DNA from 3 places in the Paenibacillus urinalis genome. Region 3 is predicted to be linked to each of the others. Evidence: predicted binding sites of a transcription regulator. Region 3 holds the regulator's gene; each other region holds the start of a gene.

Region 1 (6,573 bases), 1.6 Mb from region 3:
ACGGGGTTGTGTATGGCTGGGCTGGATTCATCTACTCCTGGATTGGCCTGGTGGGAGGCAGCTTCCTAACTTTTCTGATTATTCGCAGAATTGCGATGACTTCCTACATCCAGCGCTGGGCACAGAAGCCCAAGGTTCAGAAGAGCTTACGCTGGATACAGCGCAATGCGTTCAGCTATGTGTTCCTGCTGGGGATGTTCCCGATGGGACCGTTTGTGCTGGTGAACATGGCAGCAGGCGCAGCTCAGATGCGCCCCGGTCTCTTCCTGCTCGCGGCAGGGCTTGGCAAAGGAATCATGATATTTTATGTGACTTATATTGGTACCAACCTGGAGGAGATTATCCAGCATCCGCTTATTCTGGTTGGCGTCGTCATATTCATCATTTTGACGATTGTGGCAAGCAAAAGGATAGAAGCTTATTACACTGAATCTTCTAATCGGTAATAGGTGTGGAGCGGTCCGCTCTTTCCAAATACCGGATCTTGATCGGGCAAGGGAACTTGCTTGATGTCCTGAAGTACTTTGGGCCGCTCTCCGGATTCGCCTGTATAGGTGTCATATTCGATGCCATCGGGATAACCACCAACCACCTGAAACTCACGGCTTGCTTCAATCCTCTTATGGCCAGTACCGGCAGGAAGAACGATCACATCCCCGGCTGCCGCAGTGACCACGATCCCTTGCTCACCGCCAAGCTGCAGCTTGACCGATCCGCTGATCACACCGAGAACCTCATGTGTGTTGCTGTGATAATGATGATAAGGGAATACACCGCCTGTCCAGGTGTTCTGCCAATTGTGGCTGTTGAATAGGGCTTCCATCTCCTCTTCTCTCCCTCTTAGAACGCTCGGATATAAGAGAACAGGTAAGTTCGGGTGGTTTGGGATGATGCCATCATCCTTGAAACGATAAGCCCGTGTCTTAAATTCGGTATGTGCCATGTGAGTTTTCCTCCTTCTGTTCGCTGTTAAAGCTCATATATGAAACAAGCCATGAACAAGGGATAACCTCTGGTCATGGCTTGCAGGTGCAGTATACGATAACGTTAATGCACTTATTCTAATCCTTTTAGCAGATTAAGACTGCTTCAGATTGTCCTCAGATCGGGGATTCCAGTTCTCGGCTTGAGGCTCCACGTCCTCATGCTTTTTCATTTTGTCTACCTGCTCCTTGGAGTCCTTCTCCTTGTCCAATTGATTGCGTACCTCTTCGCTTGATTGCTGTTTCATCGTGAACGCCTCCTTGTTCATCATGGATATAGTTATTACATACCCGGTCTGTAGAAAGGCAAACATGAAGCTGAGACGGGCCTATCTGATATCGGTAATAAACTTATATAATAGAAGTTACATATGGAATAAAATAACTTAGTAGGATAAAATAGCAGAGATATTAACTGTGGAGGTATCCTATGAAACTCGCAGAAGCACTTATATTACGTTCGGATATACAAACTAAAATACAACAATTAAGATTTCGTCTGGAAGGTGTCGTCAGAGTGCAGGAGGGGGAGCCGCCTGCCGAAGATCCTGCCGAGTTATTTGCTGAACTGGAGGAGAGCTTGAGCCAATATACGAAGCTGGTTCAAGATATCAATCGCACCAACTCTCAAACCCTGCTCGACACGGGCATCAGTATCGCGGATGCGCTTGCACTGCGTGAGAATTATGTGAAGCATCGGGATGTGCTGTATGATGTCATCAGGCAAGCAACCATTCGTCTGGAGCGGACAAGCAGATCCGAGATCAAGTTCGTTACCACGGTTGACCACAAGAAGCTGCAGAAGCAGGTTGACGAACTTGCAAAGGCTCACCGTGTATTAGATACGAAGATCCAGGAGAAGAACTGGACGACAGAGCTGATCACGACAGCGTAATAACGGAAGTGACAGCATGCTTTAAGTAGAGCATCGGTAAGTTGGTAGCCTTCCTGAAGAAAGCGAGCATAAGCCTACCAAGGCAGGCAAGGTCTTGGAACCCATTTGATAAAAAATCGACGAGAGCCGGGGACTCCATTCATCACAAATTATCCCCAGTACAGTGTACATATCACATGTAATTGTTAATGTTATGACCAAATGCTGATTTTTCAGGTAATGGCGAGGGCGGGCCAGGGGACAATACCGAGATGATAAGACGGTTCGTGCGAGAAGGCATGAGCCGTCTTTTTATTTTGGAGGATTTGGGCGAGTTAAAAATTAACATGAGTGAGAATAAAACTTTATGGAAATTTTAAGCGGTATACGTTGATACATATAGTGATCAGCATGCTCTTTGACACCGCATATAGTAGCAAATATGAGAAAAAGTGAATTCATGGATGGAGAACAGGCTATTGCACGTCGTATTGACAAAAAAGGTGTATTTGTTACAATGTTCACAAGGTATTCACAATTGCCAAAATATTTATCTCATGTTCACGTGTAAGAAGTGTAATATTAGGGTATAGGATCCGTTTTTATGACCTGTTCGGTAAGTTTGTTATTGCGATGGAATGATCATATTCGTGTCTGCAATAGATCCATGGAATACATCACACTTCTGCTGTAGAGCTGCCTGAGCCGCCCTTAGTGGCATCGGCTCTTTCTTTGTGTGAAAATTGTTACATTACAATCATGTAGTTCCTTGATCGACTAGATTGCTTAGCAGAAATGTCAGGCGAGCGGGCTTATAACCCAAAGTAAAGGAGGACGTTCTCTTATGTCACAACCGACGCAACAAGAAGTACCTGCTACAGGTGCTCCTCAAGCACAAAATGATGTGCTCGATCAATTGATGAAGCCGGAGGTTCAGGAGTCTCTTACTGTTCTGGTTGAGAACTTGCCTAAACTGGCTGAAATGGTAACTGCAATGACTACAGCTTATGACTTTGCTCAAGGGCTGGCGAAGGACCAAGTATTCGTAAACGACATGAAAGTTGCCTTTGGCGAATTTACTACTCCAGTAGTAGAAAAAGCAAAAGGTGTTGCTTCTGCAGCCATCGAAGCTGGCGATCGCGCTCATGCGGAACAGTCTTCTGTTGGCTTGTTCGGCATGCTCAAAATGCTGAAGGACCCTAACGTACAACATACGCTTCGTTTTGCTCAAGCTTTCTTGAGCATCTTGAACGAGCGTCAGCAAAACAAACAAGACTAAGATTTTTTCATACGAAAGTAAGAACGGAGGATGGATATGTCGAAGCAAATTTTGATCCTGGGCGGCGGCTACGGCGGATTGCTGAGCGCACTTGCAGCGCGTCAATACCTGACTGCTGAAGAAGCAACCATTACGGTTGTGAACCGTTTCCCGACTCACCAAATCATTACAGAATTGCATCGTCTGGCTGCAGGTACAATCAAAGAGAAGGCTGTTGCTCTTCCACTTGAGAAGCTGCTCCGCGGTAAAGACGTGAATCTTAAAATTGATACGGTTGCCGAAATCAAGCCTGACGAGAACAAAGTCACAATGAAGAGCGGAACCATCTATAGCTATGACTACCTCGTTGTCGCTTTGGGTAGTGAAACAGCATTCTTCGGTATTCCAGGACTTCAAGATTACAGCTTTACGCTGAAATCGGTTGAAGAGGCGAACAATATTCGCGCTCACGTGGAAGCTCGTCTGGATGCATACAAGAAAACAGGCGAGAAAAAAGACGCTACCATCGTTATCGGCGGCGGCGGCTTGACAGGTATCGAGCTTGTTGGTGAGTATGCAGACGTGCTTACTGAAGTTTGTAAACAAAAAGGCATCAACCGCAGCGAAGTGGAGCTCTACAGCGTAGAAGCAGGTCCTTCGATTCTGGCAGGATTCCCTCCAGAGCTGGTTGAGCGTGCACAAACAAGCCTTGAGAAACGCGGCGTGAAATTCATCGTTGGCGTAGCGATCACAGAAATGCAAGAGCATACGGTATTCCTGAAAGACGGCAGCTCCATCGAGACAAGCACTCTGATCTGGACTGGCGGCGTTCAAGGTAATGCTGTAGTTGCAAACTGCGGTATTGAAGTGAACCGCGGACGTGCAACGGTAAAAGAAACACTGCACTCTACATCGCATGAGAATGTGTTCATCGCTGGTGACAGCGCAGTTGTTATTCCAAGTGAAGGCGCTCGTCCTTACCCTCCAACAGCACAGCTTGCTTGGCAAATGGGTGAGACGATCGGACATAACCTGGCAGCTACCATCAAGGGCGGTGAGCTTGAAGTCTTCACTCCAGTCTTCTCCGGTACACTGGGAAGCCTTGGACGTAAAGATGCCATCGCAATGCTTGGAGGAAGTCAGACTCGTCTGAAAGGTCTTCCTGCAACACTCATGAAAGAAGCAAGTAACATTCGTTACCTGAAACATATTGAGGGTCTATTCGCTCTGGCGTATTAAGCTCCTCATCTAGAAGGCGTCCCCTTAGGGGCGTCTTTTTTTTGTTTCGGCATAGCTCTAAGTACAGAGGTGCATTACATATAAACATATATTAAGATGAGATGTGTACTACAGAAGAGCCAAACGGGGACAATAGATCAAGAAGTGAACCTTTATATCCATATAAATGGTTGCTATTAGCTGTTCAATTTGGGTAAGTAGATAGGAATACCTTTATATAATCTAAGGGTATGCATAATTGAATGGAAGGGAGCTATTGCATCATGAATGTACTCGTTATTGGAGCGAATGGACAAATAGGAAGACATCTTGTATCTCAGCTGAAAGAGAACCCGGGGCATACTGTTCGTGCTATGGTTCGTAAACAGGAACAGTTAGAGGCACTCGATAAATCAGGGATAGAGGCAGTTCTTGCCGATCTGGAAGGCACAGTAGAGGAGCTGGCGGAAGCCATGAAGGGGAATGATGCTGTTGTCTTCACGGCGGGATCAGGCGGAAGTACAGGGGCAGACAAGACCTTGCTCATTGATCTGGATGGTGCAGTGAAGACGATGGAAGCGGCGGAGAAGGCAGGCATTTCTCGTTACATTATGGTAAGCGCCATCTATGCAGAAGACAGAACCAAGTGGCCAGACGCTATCAAGCCATATTATGTGGCCAAGCACTATGCAGATAAGTGGCTGGAGAATTCGTCCCTGAATTATACGATTATTCGCCCAGGAGGGCTTAAGAATGAGCCAGGGAACGGCAAAGTATCTTTGAATCCAGAGGCCGGAGAGAGCAGTATACCTCGCGAAGATGTAGCTGCTGTCATTGTGGCTGCGCTTGATGCGGACAACACGTGTAGAAAGGCCTTTCCACTGGTATCCGGAAGGGAATCCATTAACGAGGTGATTGAACAAATTTAGTCCTGTGATCTATGATGATATTCATATTTAAATGAAGCGGGGGAGTCGTCATGAGTGCATCCATTCTCATTGTGGAGGATGAAGAGAAGATTGCTCGATTGCTTGAAATCGAGCTGGAATACGAGAATTATAAAGTGCATAAAACGACAAGCGGCACGGAGGGGCTTACGGCTTATCAACAAGGGGAGTATGATCTCATTCTGCTCGATGTGATGCTGCCGGGACTGAGCGGAATTGAAGTGCTGCGGCGTATTCGGAGCCAGGATGAGCACACACCGGTCATCCTGCTGACAGCGAAGGGATCTGTGGAGGATAAGGTGTCGGGACTTGATCTGGGGGCAACGGATTATATCACCAAGCCGTTTCAGATTGAAGAATTGCTGGCTCGTGTACGGGCTGCGCTGCGTTTGAGCAGTAAGCTGCAGCACCAGCCAGCAGCAGCTTCTAACGCCGGAGAGTTCGAGACGTGGCTCACAGCAGGTAATCTGCGTGTGAATGAGGCCACTAGAGAGGTCAAACGCGGGGAGGGCTCGATAGAGCTCACTCCCCGTGAATTTGATCTGCTTGTCTATTTGCTGCGCAATCAGCGCCAAGTATTGAATCGAGAGCAAATTCTTGAATCGGTGTGGGGTTACGACTACATGGGAGATACGAATGTGGTTGATGTCTATATACGTTATGTCCGCAAAAAAGTGGATCATGGTCATGAAACTGGACTTATACATACAGTGCGCGGTGTCGGTTACGTGCTTAAGGCGGACGCATGAAGCTGAGAACGACGATTTACGTTTATACGTCCGTATTTTTTATGGTACTGCTTCTGTTGATTAATGCATTTATCTATATTCTGTTTGATCGCATGTCGATCAATACCCAGACAGAGCGGGCAGAAGCAGAAGCGAGTGCCGTTGTGGAAGGAATAAAGAACGCAGCGGTGAGCGTTGCTCCGGATGATCTCCTTCGCGCTTTTGTTCCGGCCGATGGCATGCTCCGTCTGGTACGGATGTCGGGCGAGGGACAGGTAGTAACATCTCAAACCCAGCAGCACTTAAGAAATCTGGATGCGCCATACCGTCCCAATAAAGTATCACAGGTCACGGAGGTGGATGGAGCAAGGTACGTATTTGTATCGATGCCGATTATCTGGGTAGACGGTGAGGTCGTAAATATACAAATTACTGAAAGTCTGGCGAGCGCAGATAACAATCTGCGTGTATTGCGTAACGTACTATTTTCCGTCTCAGTAGCAGCACTCATTGCGGTCATTATTTCCAGTCGTCTGCTCAGTGGAATCATTATCAAGCCGATATC
Region 2 (6,573 bases), 910 kb from region 3:
GTGAGCAGGTCGCTGCCATTAGCTCCGTCAATCCAGAGAGAAGTCAGCCATTCTCGAAACGTCACCTGCTTCAACAGGATAAATGGAATTTACCGCTGCTTCCGACAACGACGATTGGCAGCTTCCCGCAATCGGCTGATGTACGAAAAGCGCGCAGACTCTGGCGTAAGGGCGAGTGGAGCGACAGCAAATATGAAGGCTTCATCGAGGAGCAGATCGATACATGGATCCATCTGCAAGAAGAGATTGGACTGGACGTGCTTGTTCACGGTGAGTTTGAACGGACAGACATGGTTGAATTTTTCGGTGAGAAGCTGGGTGGATTCGCCTTCACTCAGAACGGCTGGGTACAGTCCTACGGCTCTCGCTGCGTGAAGCCGCCTGTCATCTTCGGAGACATTCGATTTGAAGAACCGATGACGGTAAAAGAAACCAAGTATGCCCAATCCAAAACATCACGTCCTGTTAAAGGGATGCTGACGGGTCCGATTACCATCATGAACTGGTCCTTTGTGAGAGATGACATTTCAAGAGAACAGATCGCCTATCAGCTTGCTTACGCACTTAGACAAGAGGTTGAAGCGCTTGAACTAGCGGGCATTGGAATGATTCAAGTCGATGAGCCTGCAGTACGTGAAGGACTTCCTCTAAAAGAAGAAGAGCAGGCAGAATACTTGGCTTGGTCAGTGAAGGCATTCCGTTTGACTACAAGTACGGTGAAGGACTCCACCCAAATTCATACCCATATGTGCTACTGCGAATTCCATGATATGATTGATTCGATTGAAGATATGGACGCAGATGTCATTTCGATCGAGACATCACGCAGTCACGGTGAGCTTATTCATAGCTTCGAGGATAATACTTACAAGCTGGGCATTGGACTTGGTGTCTACGATATTCACAGCCCGCGTGTTCCGAAGGTAGAAGAAATGACCTCTATGATTGACCGTGCTCTGCGCGTGCTGGACCCTAAATTATTCTGGATCAATCCCGATTGTGGTTTGAAAACAAGAGGAACCGAAGAAACGGTACAATCACTGAAGCATATGGTGGAAGCAACCAAAGCAGCTCGTGAAAAATACGAGGTTTCCATTAAGTAAAAGAATAAAGGTTATATTTCGTACGCAGCATTAAGAACCTGGCATCCAGCCAGGTTCTTTTTTGTATTATTGCTTGAAGGATGATAATTTATAATAGTAAGTATATATTCTGAAGTTACTTACCTCGGAGAAAAACATTCATTTGTAACCCATCAGCTCGTAATACGTATAGGAACAAAGAGAAATGATGATATCTATAATTATTTATATACAATACAGAAACTGAGGTTAGACAACGAAATGATTAAGCAATATACAGATCAAGCAGAGACATGGTACCTGCAGTCCGAACAGAAGGCGGCAGCGTATTTTGAACTTCTACAGCAGCAAGTATCCGATAAGAGTTATGTATCTGCGCTGACGGATGATTTCAAAGTGTGGAAGAAGAAGCATATTCATCGACGTTCGATATGGTCTTTTTTTTCGCAGAGCAATCAGAAGATGGATGCCAGCAATTATCATAAATACCTATCTTACTTGAATATAACGGGTAAATTAGACGATTATTTAAATCGCAGTGTATCTTATTTTTACTTAAGAGATATGGGCAAATATCTGGATTCTCCGGATACCGAGCATAAGGTGCAGCAGATGGTGACCACGATTAAACGTCATTTGATTGAACCGAAGAATAGTCAGGAGAAGGGAAATTCACAACCGGATTTCGTGAGCTTGGCATCTTTTTATCGGTGGGCTCAGAAGGAAGGGGTTGAGCCGGCAGCTATTTGGGTGATGAATAAGCTCAGCAGCGTCTCCTCCCACATCCCTGAGCAGATGAATGCAGAGCAAGCTCAGCGCAAGCTGATTAAGATTATATTTGGCGTTGTGATGCACGTTCTGGATGATATGGAGGGCGATACACTGCCTGCAGAACGGGCAAGGAGAATTGATGAAGCATTAAGACTCGGATATTCCTATGGCCTGACTTATCCTTACATTGACGATCTGCTCGATTCCGAGACGTTAAGCATACAGGAGAAGGAGAGGTACGCTCATTTTATTCGAACGGCACTGCTTACAGGAAAAGTCCCTGCACTACATATACAAGAATGGTCAGGAGCTAATGCAAAACTCATTGAATTTATTCATTCTGAGCTTAAGGAAGCATTTGATTATATTAAAAATTATCAACGGCCTGAGTCGATAAATACTTTTTTTGAGCAATCCTATGTGTTCTTTGAGTCTCAGGACATTGACCGTGTAAAAAGCCTTGAGTACACAAGCTACACCAATGAAGAGCTGTACCTACCTGTCATTCTCAAATCTTCCTCGTCCCGGCTCATTGTTCGTTCCGTCATCAGTGCTCCTGAGGATGAAGGATTTGATTATCGAACCTTTTACTATGGGATCTACAATCAGCTGGCGGATGATTTCGCGGATATGTTCGAAGACTTAGAGGATGGAGCGGTTACGCCATATACGTACTATCTAACACACCGGGATCATAGAACAGATTTGGTTAACCCTTTTGAGTTATACTGGGCGGTGATCTCGAACCTGATTCACAATGTATACAAGTCTGATCCGAAGACGAGAGAAGTGATATTAGATCGGGCCATTAATGGTTTGAAGCGCTGCAAGAAGCGTGTCGGTCAACAAAAATACAATGAAATCATGCAGATTTTTTCTTCCGGGCATCCGGAGTTTAACCAGCTCATTCAGTACATGGTGGACAAAGCAGAAGACGTTGACTTCTTCGACAAATTGCTGCGAGATGAGATGCTGAGCGTGATGAAGCATGATCAATCCGAGAAAGAAAAGTTTCTAGAGACGCTAAACTCAGCTCAGAACGAAATTAATCGTGTGCTTGAGATCACGAAGCCTGAACACATCTCTCCGATGAAGGAGCCGCTCATCGATGCTGCCAACTACAGTCTTGAAGGAGGAGGCAAGCGTCTGCGCCCGCTGCTAGCCTGGGTTATGGGTGTTAATGAATATGGTCTGGAGTATCCTTCCCTTGTCCCGCTCCTTCGATCGCTGGAGTATATGCATACGGCTTCCTTGATCTTCGACGATCTTCCATCACAGGATAATGCGGCTACCCGCAGAGGGCGGGCTACACTGCATGAGGTGCACAGCAGCGCTACAGCAGAGTTAACCGGTCTGTTCCTAATTCAAAAAGCCACAGAGGAGCAAACCTCCCTGCATCAATTCGATCCAGCTTCGGTGCTCTCCCTGATTCAGTACTCCTCCCAAAAGGCAGGGGAAATCTGTATGGGGCAAGCGATGGACTTGAATTCCAAGGGGAAGCCGCTGACACTTGCGGAGCTTGATATGATCTGTTTCTACAAAACAGGGATTGGATTTGAAGCCTCCTTGGTGATGCCGGCAATTCTTGCTAAGGCGAATGAAGCTGAAGTGAATCTGCTCAAAAAATACGCTTACCATGCAGGTATTGCCTTTCAGATTAAGGATGATCTGCTTGACGTCGAAGGGGATGTAGAGGCACTAGGAAAGCCGATCCAACAGGATGTTGAGAATAATAACTCCACCTTTGTCACTGTGCTAGGTAAGGAAGGTGCCAGCAAGATGATGTGGGACCATTATTGCAACGCTATTGAAGCTCTTAATGAGATGCCGAAGAAGACAGATTTTCTGAAGCATTTGCTCGACTACATTATTAATCGGAACAATTAAATTAGAAATACAAGAACGAAGCTGTATAGAACTTAACAGCAGGGTCGGCGAATAAACGCCGGCTCTTTTTTTATTATTCAAAATGATGCCTCATTCCTTGTGATTGTAATCACAAGGAATCATCTTGGCTAATGATAATTTGAGATTAGATTCATTAGGAAACTTGTATAGGAGTGAGAGATATGAGTGAATTGATTAACAATCGTGAGATCAAAGAAGCTGTCGGCCATTCTAAGCGGATAAGTATGCTGAGAGAAATCATTTTGGATCTGCATCATGGGAAGAGTGCCGAGGAGGTAAAGGCAAGATTTAATTCGGCTGTTGGAGAAATTTCAGTTAGTGAAATATCAGAGCTTGAGCGGGTGCTCATGGAGGAGGAAGGCATTCCGGTCAGCGAAGTACAACGTTTATGCAGTGTACATGCCGCCGTATTTAAAGGTTCAATCCAAGATATTCACAGACCTAGCTCTCCAGAGGAGCAGCCAGGGCATCCCGTGCATACCTTCAAAATGGAAAATCGAGAAATCGATCAGCTGGTTAATTTTAATATTGCGCTGCATCTGGATCATTTTCTCAAAGATCAGTATGAAAGCAATCGTCTCAAATTGCTAGAGGATCTTAGTCTCCTGTATGATGTCGACAAGCATTACAGCCGGAAAGAGAATTTGCTCTTTCCTTTTTTAGAGAAATATGCGATATACGGACCCACTAAGGTGATGTGGGCTGTTGATGATGGCATTCGAATTGGGATTAAAGAACTCAAAGCCAAATTAACAGATTTCGATGGCAATACGGAGATGTTCTTAGGTCTCGCCGAACGAGTCATGAAAGAAGTTACCGAGATGATCTATAAGGAAGAACATATATTACTGCCGATGGCCTTAGACAAATTAACAGAGGATGAATGGCTTCAGATCGCAGCACAAAGTGATGAAATCGGTTATTGCCTGATTGTACCAGATCGTAAGTGGATTCCTGAAAGGGCGACTGAACCCGGAGCAGCAAGCATGGAAGGCGAGCATGAGACGTTACAAGAAGGTTATGTTCGAATGAGTACAGGTGTGTTATCCGTAAAACAGATGGAAGCACTGATGAATCATCTGCCTGTGGATCTGACTTTTATTGATGAGAATGATATCGTCCGATATTTCTCACACGGTAAAGAACGGATTTTTGCGCGCACCAAAGCAGTGATCGGCCGAACGGTTCAAAATTGCCATCCCCCGCAAAGTGTGCATGTAGTGAACCAACTATTGGATGATTTCAAAGCAGGGAATAAGGATGTTGAAGATTTCTGGATACCGGTCAAAGACAAATTTGTATATATTCGATATTTCGCAGTAAGGGATGAAGAAGGTACCTATCTGGGAACGCTCGAATTCACGCAAAATATTAAACCAATTCAAGAGCTTACAGGATCAAAGCGGATCTTATCTTAATTATGAGGAGTGTGGCGAAGTTGATTAGAACAAACCTGAAGCAATATCAAGAATATCAGGAGCATAAATTTACAAAACGGATCATTAACAAGGAGAAAGAAAATGTTATCTTCTTACTGAACTTCAGTCCTGGTGCAGAGCTGCCAGCTCATCGGCATCCGAATGCGAACGTCTACATTTTGGTGCTGAATGGAGAAGGTGTCATCACAAGTGATGGAGCTGACGTGTTGGTAAAATCGGGTGATGTGATCCACATCGATGGAGAAGAGATGCTGTCATTTCAAAACGGTGCAGAGTCCTACTCTAGCTTGTATGTCGTCCTTACCAAAATCCCGGATGAACAATATGGTTTCAATATCTAACGGGTTTCTTTCTGAATTTAAAATGTAAAATAACACTTTTGGATCTAAAGGACTTTCTGCATGTTTTTTGGTAAACTTAGGAGTAAGCATTTGAGCTTTGATACAGTTCAATGCGAGATGCACTTGCGGATAAGTTTGACTTTGCCGTAAACAATACAGAAGTGGTGTTTTCATTTTGATGAGAATATAGGTGACAAGATGACAAATATGAATGCAAGCAAGGATGCAGGCTGGAACTTTGATCAGAGCTATTCCCGACTGCCGAATCTGCTATATAAACCTACAGAACCTTCTAAAGTTAAAGCTCCAAGCATTGTTATATTAAACAAACCGCTGGCGAAGTCACTGGGGTTAAATCCAGATTTGTTAAACAGTGAGGAAGGCGCAGCCATTCTCGCAGGCAATATCCTCCCCGAGGGAGCTTTACCCATCGCTCAGGCGTATGCTGGACATCAATTCGGGCACTTCAACATGCTTGGGGACGGCCGAGCCATTCTGTTAGGAGAACAATTGACACCAGACGGTGAGCGTTTAGACATTCAGCTAAAAGGAGCGGGAAGAACGCCCTTCTCCAGAGGCGGTGATGGCAGAGCGGCGCTCGGACCGATGCTGCGAGAATACATTATTAGTGAAGCTATGCACGGGCTTGGAATAGCCACAACACGCAGTCTTGGCGTTGTCGCAACCGGTGAACCTGTGTATCGTGAGAGCGTGCTGCCTGGCGCAGTACTCACCCGTGTTGCAGATAGTCATCTTCGTGTCGGAACCTTCCAATTTGTGAGAAATTGGGGGAGTATAGAGGATCTGCGAGCACTGGCTGATTATACTTTAATTAGGCATTATGCTGATGTAGAGCAGGATGAAGGACGATATTTGAATCTCCTGAAGAAAGTGGTGGAACAACAAGCATCACTCATCGCCAAATGGCAGTTGGTCGGCTTTATTCACGGGGTTATGAATACGGACAATATGGCCCTGAGCGGAATTACGATCGATTACGGTCCGTGTGCCTTTATGGATACATATGACACG
Region 3 (11,767 bases):
AGCTCCTCGTCAAGCTCTACTCCGAGATAAGTCAACTGCTCCAGTACTCTTTGACGAAGGACTACAGAGTTCTCTCCGACCCCAGCAGTGAAGACAATGACGTCTACTCCGTTCATCGCCGCAGCATAGGAACCGATGTACTTGCGAAGACGATATTCGTACATGTTGAATGCGAGTGTAGAATTCGGATCTCCGTTCTCCATACCCTCTGTAATTTCACGCATATCACTGCTGATTCCAGAGATGGCAAGAAGTCCACTGTGCTTGTTAAGCATAGAGTTCACTTCATTCAGCGTTAAGTCCTCTTTGTTCATGACATATGGAACAATCGCAGGATCAAGATCTCCGCTGCGCGTTCCCATCATAAGTCCTTCCAGAGGCGTCATTCCCATGGATGTATCGACAGACACGCCATTTTGAATCGCTGTAAGACTTCCCCCGTTACCTACATGGCACGTTATGATCTTCAGGTCCTCAATCGGACGCTCCAAGAATTCAGCAGCGATCTGGCTTACATAGTAATGGGATGTACCATGGGCTCCATAACGACGAACCTTGTACTTGTTATACAGTACACGTGGAATTGCGTATAGATAAGCAGACTCCGGCATCGTTTGATGGAATGCGGTATCAAATACAACCACTTGCGGTACTCCAGGCATATTGGCTTCAGCGGCATTAATACCCATAATCGCAGCTGGATTATGAAGCGGTGCAAGGTCGATCAATTGACGAATCTTCGCTTTGACTTCATCTGTAACCAATGCAGATCCGTTAAAGAATTCACCGCCGTGAACAACACGGTGTCCGACAGCTTGAATCTCTTCGATTGAAGACAGTACGCCGTGCTCAGCATGTACGAGCTTGTCCAATACTTTACGGATCGCTGTCGTATGTTCCAGAATCTCGCTTACTTCGGTCACTTCTTCTTTGCCTGTCGGCTTATGTGTAAGAATGGAAGAATCCATTCCGATCCGCTCAACCAAGCCTTTAGCCAGAACAGACTCGTCAGTCATGTCATACACTTGATACTTCAGGGAAGAACTTCCCGCATTAATTACTAATACTTTCATATCCGGTCACCATCCTTGTCATACTTGAAGAAGCCTTCGCCCGTCTTCACACCTAATTGCCCTGCGCGAACCATTTTCTTAAGTATAGTGGAAGGTCTGTATTTCAATTCGCCGAACTCACGGAACATACCGTCAAGTGCAGCATGAACGGAATCGAGGCCAAAACGATCTGCCATTTCAAATGGGCCATGCTGGAATTTGTATCCAATCCGAACCGCTTGATCGATATCCTCGGCAGATGCAACGCCCTCTTCAAGCAGATGAAGGGCTTCATTGATATGCAGACAAATAAGCCGGGAAGTTACGAATCCAGGAGACTCATAGACCATGACGCCTTTTTTCTCCAATACTTCCTCAGCAAACTTCTTCGTGAACTCAAATGTATCATCTGATGTTTTAAGACCACGAATGATTTCGACAACATCGATACTTGATACCGGATAAATCCAGTGCAGGCCGATCACACGCTCAGGATGATTTGTAGAACTTGCAAGTTCAGTCAAGCTCAGTGTTGAAGTATTACTTGTTAGAATGATATCTTCAGACACAATCTCCTCAAGCTGTTTGAACAATTTGATCTTTGCTTCCAGGTCTTCAGTAATGGTCTCTATAATCAAGTCGCAAGCAGACAGATCACTAAGATTCGCTCTATGAATTCTAGATAAGATCAATTTTTTCTCTGCTTGGGTAATTGCCCACTTCTCCAATTTTTTATCTAACCCTGTCTCGATCATTCCGATGGAATAATCAAGCTTATTCGGGGAAAGCTCTACCAGCATAACGTCGAGGCCTTTAGCTGCCAGCATTTCAGCAATACTTTGACCCATCGTACCTCCGCCGATAACTCCTATCTTTTTAAACAACATGGTTACTGCTCCATCCCTTCCTGGTCTCTTCTGAATAGTTTGTATTCTTCTTTGTCGAAAAATACATTTTTATGACCCAACATATAATAATATCTTAGCATGAATCAAAAGTAAAAAAAAATAACCAGCATAAATAATTATGCTGGCAAAAGTGCATTTTTCTTAAATAATTCACGGAATTGACCACCGGACAACACTTCTTCCTTCATGAGAATGTCCAGCGACTCATCAAAGATGGCTGCGTGCTCATGGAGCAGCTCTTTTGTACGGGCAAACAGCTCATTCAAGATGTAGTTATTCTCACGCATCATGTCTTCCTGGGATACCATGTCAAGATTAACAATGCCGAGCGAGGTCAGTCCAGAGCTGATCATGGTTTTGACAATATCGAGCGATTGCTCAAAGTCATTTCTGGAACCGGTGCTCCGCCCTCCATAATAAATTTCCTCGGCAGCAGCACCACCGAGTGCAATCATAATCTGAGCTTCAAGAAAATCCTTCGTATATAAGTACTGCTCTTCCTGCGGATTATGTCGAACATAACCGAGTGCCTGTCCCCGCGGACTGAGTGCTACCTGGCCCACACTGTTCGGTCGAACTGCTTCTGCTGCAATCGCATGTCCGAGCTCATGAATGGCAACCCGCTTCTTCTCGTCTGCATTGGATTCACGGTCTGTCTTCTCACCCATCATCACTTTATCTATAGCCATAGACAGGTTCCGCTGCGTAATAAATTCCAGACTATCCCGCATTGCATAGATTGCAGCCTCATTCATCAAGCTCTCGAGCTGCGCCCCGGAGAAGCCATACGATTCTTCAGCTATTTTGTCCAAGCTTACATCCTCAGCAAGCGGTTTATTTTTGGCATGCAGCTCCAGAATATGCTTGCGCCCTTTCTTATCCGGAAGCTCCACTTGGATATGGCGGTCAAAACGACCCGGACGAAGAAGTGCGCTGTCGAGCATTTCTTTGCGGTTCGTCGCTGCGATAATCAGAATGCGGGGTGCATCAGAGTTGTATATACCGTCCATCTCCGTAAGCAGCTGGTTCAGAGTCTGATCATATTCACGCTGCTGGCCGCCCTCTCTTTTGCCGCCGATGACATCGATCTCATCAATAAAAATAATGGCGTTTTCTTTGTTTTCCTTGGCAGCCCGAGCTCTGGCATCTTTAAATAATTCACGGATACGTCCTGCCCCGACACCAACATACATTTCAACAAACTCACTGCCGGCAGCTGCAATAAATACAGAATTGGTGTAATGTGCAGCCGCCTTCGCCATCAGTGTCTTCCCCGTACCCGGAGGGCCTGTCAGCAAAATACCCTTTAGTGGGCGAATGCCAAACTTCTGAATTTCTTCATGTCTAACCAAAAAGTCCAGCGCTTCACGGAGCTCCTGCTTGGCGCTGTCCTGTCCTCCAATTTCCTCGAAGGTAAGCTTGGCGGGACCAGCCTTCTTGCGCTTCTTCTCACTGCTGGCACCGACCGCGAGTCCGCCGCGTGTCTGCATCAGGAACACCACGCCCCCTGCAAGCAGGGCAATAAGCAGTACTGGAATAATATTAACTCCTATAAAGACCAGAAAAAGAAGTACGACCGGAACGACCCCGATTAAAATCTCCTTCAACCAATTAGGCATTAGGCCACACTCCCATCGTAGCCGGCTGTCTCGGCAGAATAATATACTTGCTTGCTTCTCCATCTGACAGGCTTACATATACGTTCTCATTATCAATATCATAGTCAACCTGGATGCTGCCTTCGCTCATTTCCTTCAGCTTCTCAGGAATTTGCGTGTATTGTCTAGTCTCCATCGCTTCAGCGACGGTAAATAAAGCGCTGGACCAGAAATCATCAAGCGTTTCCGTCGAATGATCCTTAACCTCCAGCTGCATCGTTCTACCGTTCAGAAGCTCCTTGCCATCTGTGCGGATATAATCAACAAGACCTCTTATATTGGTATTCGGTTCGAGATCGAGATTCAAAACAACTTGATTCTGGTTAATATCTAATTGAACATCGTTTACGCCGTCATACTCGGCAACCAACTTTTCGATTGGCTTCTCAAGGGCCACCTGACGGTACACAAACCATCCTCCAAACAGCAGCGTAGCCGTAACCATAACTGTAATTGCTATCCGAATAGGACGTAATTTCAAGTGACAACCTCCTCATCTATTTTACCCACTCTATTCCTATCAAAATGGGATATAGATATAGCATACCATATACAGCGGTCCAAATCTAAACTATGAATTATTTTTCAAAGTTTCCAATCCAAATAACCCCGAAATGGCCAATGGAGACCACTTCAGGGTATTTTTTGAGTGCATTATTCTTTGACCGGAAGCTGAAATCCTTCCTCTAGCTCGGTTCCATCACTGAAACGATAGAAGCGATAGTAGTAACGATCATTCTCTTTATAAAATAACTGCCAGACATACGTCTCATCATAAACTGCCGGCTGCAGTCTGACGATTTCAATTCCAGGCAGCTGTGAGCTGATCTTGGAGCGCATTTCTTCCTCAGACGTTCCTTCTTCAATCTTCTCGCTGTGTACACTCTTTTCATCTGTCTTTGGCTTCTTGTCAGTACCGTACTGTACCCATACCATAATGGGCTCATTATCCGCATTTACACCTTCAATTGTCCAATAAATGGCATCCTCAGACCAGACCGATTTTTGCGTCTTCGTTACTGTAACCAGGTCTTCTTTTTCTTTCGCAATAGCGATTGCAGCTTCTTCTTCTACCCATGTATCCTTCATTACATATTCATAAAATATATAAATGCCTAAGAGCACGAGTATAAAAGCCACAATACTTATGAGGATCCACTTTCTTTTTTTTCTCAAGGCTGAACTCCCTTCTTGCCCCCAGCATCAATCAGCGGGACGTCAGTCCTTCGAAAGCAGCTTGTGCTTCGCGTTTAATCCGTTCTTCATCCAACGTGAGCATCTCACCGTTCTTAACTAATTGCTTACCATCCACCCAGACATGTTGAACATCCTTGCTGCTCGCAGAATAGATGACATGTGATATCAAATCGGTGTAAGGCAGGAAATGAGCTTGATCCAGGTCTATTGCAATGAAATCCGCTTTTTTGCCTGGCGCCAGCACTCCTGTGTCCTTGACGTAGATGGATTTCGCTCCATATTCTGTTCCCATACGAAGTGCTTCAGTAGCAGGTACGGCGGTTGGATCACCGCTGACTCCTTTGTGAATCAATGCAGCTAGACGCATTTCCTCAAACATATCCAAATTATTGTTGCTTGCTGCACCGTCTGTGGCAAGGGACACAACAACCCCTGCTTTTAACAGCTCAGGTACTCGCGCAACACCGCTCGCCAGCTTCAGATTGCTTCCAGGATTATGAGCCACTGCCACATTGTATTTGGCAAGCACCTCTATTTCTTCATCCGTCAAATGCACGGCATGAGCCACGAGAGAAGGTCTAGAGAAGAAGCCGAGCTTCTCCAGATGCGCTACTGGACGCAGTCCATACTCTTTTACATTCTGTTCTACTTCAGCGGCCGTTTCAGACATATGTGTATGCAGCGGCAAGTCCAGCTCATGTGCCGCTTCTACAAACTTCTCAATAAACTCTGGTCCGCAAGTATATGGCGAATGTGGTGACAGCATCGTCGTGATGCGTCCGTCAGCCTGATTATGCCATTCCCGGGCAAAGGTCATTGCTTCCTTCAGCTTGAAAGCACGCAGCTCATCTGAGCCGAAGCCAATCGCTCCCCGCATCAGACTTGCGCGAATGCCCGACTCCTCTGCTACTTTTGCCACCTGATTCATCTGGTCATACATATCAAGAAAGGCGGTAGTGCCGCCTCTCAGCATTTCCAGCACAGATAGCGAGGTTCCCCAGTAGACATCCTCAGCTGTGAACTTTTCCTCCATTGGCCACATTTTTTCTTGAAGCCAGACCTGAAGGGCAAGATCATCGCCATAGCCGCGTAGTAGGGACATTGCGGCATGACCATGCGTATTAATAAGGCCAGGAATAAACAGCTGATGCTTGCCGTCATGAACTGGAATGCCCTCTGTTCCTTCGGGCAGATCTTCGCCTATATATGAAATGCGGTCATCCTCAATCAGCATATAACCGCTGACGATTCGCCATTCAGGATCGCTTACCGCAAATTTGCCGTTCTTGATGAGCCACTTATGACTTGACATCCTCTTCCTCCTCTTTCCCTGCTTCGTTCTCTAGATAATAAGCCAGACTAAGCAGATCTGTAGTGAAGTCCGCTGTATGAATCCGGATATGAGCAGGCGCCTTGATAATAATCGGGGCAAAATTAAGGATCGCTTCGACTCCCGCCTCCACCAGATAGTCCGCCACACGCTGAGCTTCCGAATCCGGAACCGTTATAATGCCGATTCTAATGCTCAGATCTTTCACTGTCTTCACCAGCTCTTCCATAGGCAGAACCGTCAGTGTATTAATCTTGGAGCCAATCTTCGAGGGCTGGGAATCAAATACAGCGACAATCTTCATATTGTCTTTTACATATCGATTATAGTTCGACAAGGCATGACCCAGATTACCGGCACCGACAAGTGCCACATTGATCTGTTGATCCAGCTTCAATATTTGTCTGATCTTATCGATGAGATATGCCACATCATAGCCGATACCCTTGCGTCCAAAATCCCCGAAATAAGCGAGGTCCTTACGAATTTGCGCTGGATTCAAATCCAGTCTGAGACCAAGCTCCTGTGACGATACTGTGGTCACTTCTCTTTTGTACAGCTCTTGTAAATAACGCAGATATACAGGCAGTCTTCTTACAACAGCCTCTGAAATTTTGTCCGACTTCAATTATAATTCCCCCTCACACCTGCAAGCAGTGTCCGTGCTTAATATTACTTCTCTTCATTCGTTATATGTTCCTCTAACCACTCGCTTATACGCGGAACCATCTTGTCCGTTGTCATATGCTCCATTTTAGGACCTGGCAGGGAATATAAAAAGTACTTGCCATAATACGATTCAATCACTCTTGTATCATACACGATAACGATGCCTCGGTCCTTAGCGGTCCGCACCAGTCTTCCAAAACCTTGCTTAAACCGTATAACCGCCTGCGGTACGGAGAGCTTCATAAACGGATTCTTCTTCTCCGCCTGCAGCAGCTCGCTCTTGGCTTCGACAACTGGATGGTTAGGCGGCTGGAAGGGCAAACGTACAATAGCCAAACAGGATAAAGCTTCTCCTGGAATATCGACACCTTCCCAGAAGCTGCTCGTTCCAAGCAGTACAGAAGCTTTGGCCTCCTGGAATCTTCTCGTCAGCTTCGTCCTGCTTCCACTGTCCACCCCTTGTCCAAACACAGAAATATCACTTGAAGCCAAAGCTTCCTTCAGCGGCTCATGTACCTGTCTCAGCATCTTGTAAGAGGTAAACAGGACAAGCATTCTGCCCTTAGTCGCCTGCGCGGCCTCTGACAGAGACTTGACGAGCATACTGACAAAGTGATCATCACCCACACTGCCCTTCACACTTGGAAAATCACGCGGAACTACAAGAAGGGCTTGTTCCCGGTAATTAAAAGGAGATGGAAGCTGTGATGTGAGCAACCTCTGCTGCTCCTGTGCTTCGGTCAATCCGAGCTGATCTATCATAAACTGGAACGATTTATCTACCGATAAAGTAGCAGAGGTTAAAATAACGCTTCGCTTCTTATCAAAGAACATTTCCTTCAGCTGAGGACTTACATCTACAGGAACGGCATACAGCTGAAGCGACTTGCTCTTGAATTGTCCGCTGGCTTCCAGCCAATATACGGTCCCTGCATCATCAAGGCGCATGAAATGTCTTAATTGGTCTTTGAAGCCAGCTAGATCCTTAACAAGCCCTGTTACGTCAGTGATAAGGCTGTCGGCCGTATAGTCATCGAGATCTTCCCTTACTTCACTAAGGACCTTATCTGCCTTCCGAACCAATTCGGATACGGTCACATAGAACTGATTCTCAACCGCAGCGAGCTTATCCCATTTCTTTGGTTTGTTCTGCGGCTTCAGTCTTAGTGTAAACTGTCCTGCTTCTCCAGGGGCAGCATCACTTCGTTCTGGCAGTAAGCTGAACAGCATCTCACTGAGCTGGTCCCAGGCTTCCTTCGCTTCCAGAGCGGATGGGAACAGCTGATCAATGGCAGAGGTCCACTCCACCATTTGCTCATGACTGGACTGCGCTATTTTTTGACGCAGAGCTGGGAATTGACCGTTCCGACTATCTTTAAATAATCGGGTAAGCGCATGAACCACCGTGAAATATTTCATATGCATTCCAAGATGCTTACCGGCGACCTCCTCGAATTGATGCGCCTCATCTATGACGAGATGCTCATAAGCAGGAAGCAATTGGTGACTAGCCTTAACGTCCGTAAACAGCTTGGAATGATTGGTGATGACTACATCAGCAATGCCCGCCTCATGTCTTGCACGATGATAGAAGCATTTCTTAAACCAAGGGCAGCTTCGTCCCAGGCAGGAATCCGAATCGCTTTGTACAGTCTCCCAAAAATCGCCGCCGCGATGACTCAGATTGAGCTCCTCATCATCTCCGGTTTCGGTTTGCGTGAGCCATACAAGCATCTGCGCAGCAGTAAATACGTCCTCCTTCGGAGTTACAAACTCCTTGTTGTTCAGCTTTTGCTCAAATTTACGCAGACACAGGTAATGTCCTCTGCCTTTAAACACAGCTGCTTTGAACGGAAAAGGAACCACCTCCGTGAGGAGCGGAATATCCCGCTCACGAAGCTGCTCCTGAAGATTGATCGTATGTGTGCTTACTGTTACCTTCGTCTCCTGTCTGACACTATGATAAATCGAAGGCAGCAAATAACCGAGTGACTTACCCGTGCCTGTCCCGGCTTCAATTAGTAAATGCTTGTCCTCTTCCATCGCCTTCGTCACTTCTGCGAACATCATATTCTGGGACTCGCGTTCCTCATAATGAGGCAGTGTTTGCTTCAGACGCAGCTGAACCTCATCCATAAATTCCTGAAAAGTTAATTTTTCTAATGGATTGGGTTCATGTTCATCCCTGGGCGGAGCAATCTGTGACCAATCGTCGATCTTTAGAGCGAGCTGCCTATAATAGGTCTGATTGTCCAGATCGTGAATAGGCTCCATTTCTTTTTCTGTAAGAATCCCATCAAAAAACCAGCCCAAATCACTATCTTCCGCAGCAAATAGATCGGTAAGCCGCTGCAAAGTGATCAATGGCAGGCTCTTAAGCTCCTCAAGACTCTTCAAGAAAATATGCGCTGTTGCCATCGCATCACTATCCGCCTGATGAGGACGGTCATGGGTGAATCCAAATTCGCTTGCTACATATCCCAGCTGATAGGAGGATAAGGAAGGAAAGCAAATTCTGAGGAAATCCATGGTATCCAAAATCCGGCCTGTAAATGGCAAGTACCCGCATCTGTCAAGCGCATTTTGTAAAAAGTGAAAATCAAAGCTTACATTATGTCCTACGAGTACGACATCATCCAGCAATGGAACGAGCTCCATCATCATTTCCTCAAGCTCAGGAGCATCCTTCACATCATCGTCCGTAATTCCCGTCAACCCCGTTATAAAAGGAGGAATGGGAACGCCGGGATTCACATAGGAGCTGAATGTGTCTTTAATTGTATAATCATGATCTATGATGGCAAGTCCAACCTGGATAATTTCACCAAGCGACTGAGTACCTGTTGTTTCAAAATCAAGCACAGCAAATTTCATGATGAGTAAACGTTCCCTTCTACAGTCTCTTTAGTAGCATAGCAAAAAAAAAGACTTTTGAACATGAAACAGACAAAAAGACGATGTCTTGTCAGGACATCGCCTTTTGCGATTGCGCTGTTTCAGTAGTACCTAGGAGAGGGCAAGCAGCTGTGTTCCGTACTGGAGCACGGCATTTTTGGAACGGCATGCTTCCAGATTGTAGAGCGGCTCCGGCAGGGAGGGATCATGTTCCAAAGCAAGGGCAAAGCAGGACTGGGCCTGCTTGAGCTCCATTTGCTTGGCATGAACACAACCAAGTGCATTGTATGCCATGGCCTTCATTCTAGGCTGTTCACAGCTTAGAATGATCCGATTCAGCTCCGCAGATGCGGTATGCATTTGTTCCAGGTGGAGATAGCACATAGCCAGGTACAGCCTCGACAACAGGCTATCCGGATATACTTCCACCACTTTGCCAAACTCCTCGGCAGCATGCTGATACATAAGCAGTTTAAAATAACCAAGTCCTTTAACAAAGGCATGAAGTTCCAGCTCCGGAATGGAAGTGAAAGGATCCGTACCTCGGAAAATCCCACTTTCGCGAATTTTGGCCATTTTCTCTTCAAATGACATCCATTCGTCGATAATGCCGTCGCTCATTTTCTTAAGCAGGTTCCATCGCTGGAGCATTTCCTGTTTCTTCTCGACGGGTGCGGCGGTGTAGTAAGTGGCAATCTCATCAAGCGATTGATTCATTTCCGCAAATAGATGTTGAAACATGGCATGCATCCCACCCTTAGCAAAATGGATTAGTGCAGTAACCTAATCACATTTTTTGCGCTTTGGGCACTTTTCATTCTTCATTCCATGGATTACAAAATCGTTGCGTGAACTTCCTCATGCATGGTTTGAACCGGCTTATTCTCCCCGTCCACAAATACAACCGTCGGCTTATGCTGAACCGCTTCTTCATTCGTCATCAACGCATAAGCAATAATAATTACCGTATCTCCAGGCTGAACCAGCCGTGCAGCAGCGCCATTGAGACAAATTGTACCTGTTCCGCGCGGCCCAGGAATGACATAAGTCTCAAGTCTGGCTCCATTGTTGTTATTCACAATTTGAACCTTTTCATTCTCCAGAATATCTGCAGCTTCCATCAAGTTACGATCAATGGTAATGCTGCCTACGTAATTCAAGTTGGCTTCCGTTACCGTTGCACGGTGAATTTTAGATTTCATCAATGTTCTAAACACGGGAGAGCACCTCCGTTTTCTGCAGCCGATGATTATCGATCAGCCTTGTTTTTCCGAATTTAACAGCCAGCGCAATAATTACATCATCCGGCTCTGTAATCTGCACACGATCTTCAATCGGCTCAAGTCCTGGGAAAGTTAAAATGTCCACATAATCAATAACAGCCGTTTCGGACGTGTTGATCTCATCTATAATAAGCTTGCGAATCTGACCCACAGTCGCATCTTCCTGCTGCTCCGTCTTCCATTGAGCCAGCTTGAGTGAACGGGACAAAGCAAGTGCTTCCTTGCGCTCCTTAGAGCTCAGATACACGTTACGTGAGCTGAGGGCAAGCCCATCTGCTTCGCGGACAATCGGGCAAGGCACAATATTGATCGGCATATTCAGGTCTAATACCATCTGCGACAGAACAGCCACTTGCTGTGCATCCTTCATTCCAAAATATGCGTTGTCCGGCTGAACCATATTGAACAGCTTCGCGACCACGGTCGTTACACCATCAAAGTGACCAGGGCGCGATGCGCCGCACAGGCGGTCTGTAATATCAGCCACTCTAATCTTGGTCTTGGTCGGATGAGGATACATGACTTCTACAGTCGGAATAAATACGATGTCTATTCCTTCTTTGTCAGCAATCCCCAGATCCCGCTGTTCATCCCGTGGATACGTTTCAAAGTCTTCATTCGGACCAAACTGAATAGGATTCACGAAGATGCTCAGAACAACGATGTCATTGTTCTTTCTGGCTTCACGCATCAAGCTTGCATGTCCTTCATGCAGGAATCCCATTGTTGGTACGAGTCCAACTGCCGGTTCTTTTCCAAGAACATTCTTTTTCAT

The links. The regulator Rex, encoded in region 3, represses fermentation and respiration genes when NADH is low (regulators of the CRP and FNR family bind a similar motif). The targets are predictions, from matches to a motif close to TTGTGAAATATTTCACAA.
Region 1: a site for Rex is predicted at 2,592-2,609, ahead of PUW25_RS24270 (DUF1641 domain-containing protein). Genes of this name have one in related genera too.
Region 2: a site for Rex is predicted at 3,838-3,855, ahead of PUW25_RS12505 (DUF438 domain-containing protein). Genes of this name have one in related genera too.

What each region holds. Positions count from the first base shown of each region.
Region 1 covers NZ_CP118108.1:5,227,689-5,234,261, reverse strand. The annotation lists gene PUW25_RS24290 (TVP38/TMEM64 family protein) at 1-446, shown strand, start outside; gene PUW25_RS24285 (cupin domain-containing protein) at 422-943, opposite strand; gene PUW25_RS24280 (hypothetical protein) at 1,079-1,231, opposite strand; gene PUW25_RS24275 (DIP1984 family protein) at 1,414-1,878, shown strand; gene PUW25_RS24270 (DUF1641 domain-containing protein) at 2,702-3,136, shown strand; gene PUW25_RS24265 (NAD(P)/FAD-dependent oxidoreductase) at 3,173-4,354, shown strand; gene PUW25_RS24260 (SDR family oxidoreductase) at 4,618-5,262, shown strand; gene PUW25_RS24255 (response regulator transcription factor) at 5,313-6,029, shown strand; gene PUW25_RS24250 (sensor histidine kinase) at 6,026-6,573, shown strand, end outside.
Region 2 covers NZ_CP118108.1:2,722,030-2,728,602, forward strand. The annotation lists gene metE (5-methyltetrahydropteroyltriglutamate--homocysteine S-methyltransferase) at 1-1,103, shown strand, start outside; gene PUW25_RS12500 (polyprenyl synthetase family protein) at 1,344-3,740, shown strand; gene PUW25_RS12505 (DUF438 domain-containing protein) at 3,923-5,179, shown strand; gene PUW25_RS12510 (cupin domain-containing protein) at 5,191-5,541, shown strand; gene PUW25_RS12515 (protein adenylyltransferase SelO) at 5,740-6,573, shown strand, end outside.
Region 3 covers NZ_CP118108.1:3,631,055-3,642,821, forward strand. The annotation lists gene PUW25_RS16670 (acetate/propionate family kinase) at 1-1,073, opposite strand, end outside; gene PUW25_RS16675 (3-hydroxyacyl-CoA dehydrogenase family protein) at 1,070-1,939, opposite strand; gene PUW25_RS16680 (AAA family ATPase) at 2,077-3,579, opposite strand; gene PUW25_RS16685 (hypothetical protein) at 3,572-4,099, opposite strand; gene PUW25_RS16690 (cell wall elongation regulator TseB-like domain-containing protein) at 4,273-4,794, opposite strand; gene PUW25_RS16695 (amidohydrolase) at 4,826-6,127, opposite strand; gene PUW25_RS16700 (redox-sensing transcriptional repressor Rex) at 6,114-6,773, opposite strand; gene dinG (ATP-dependent DNA helicase DinG) at 6,818-9,688, opposite strand; gene PUW25_RS16710 (hypothetical protein) at 9,821-10,450, opposite strand; gene panD (aspartate 1-decarboxylase) at 10,543-10,926, opposite strand; gene panC (pantoate--beta-alanine ligase) at 10,919-11,767, opposite strand, start outside.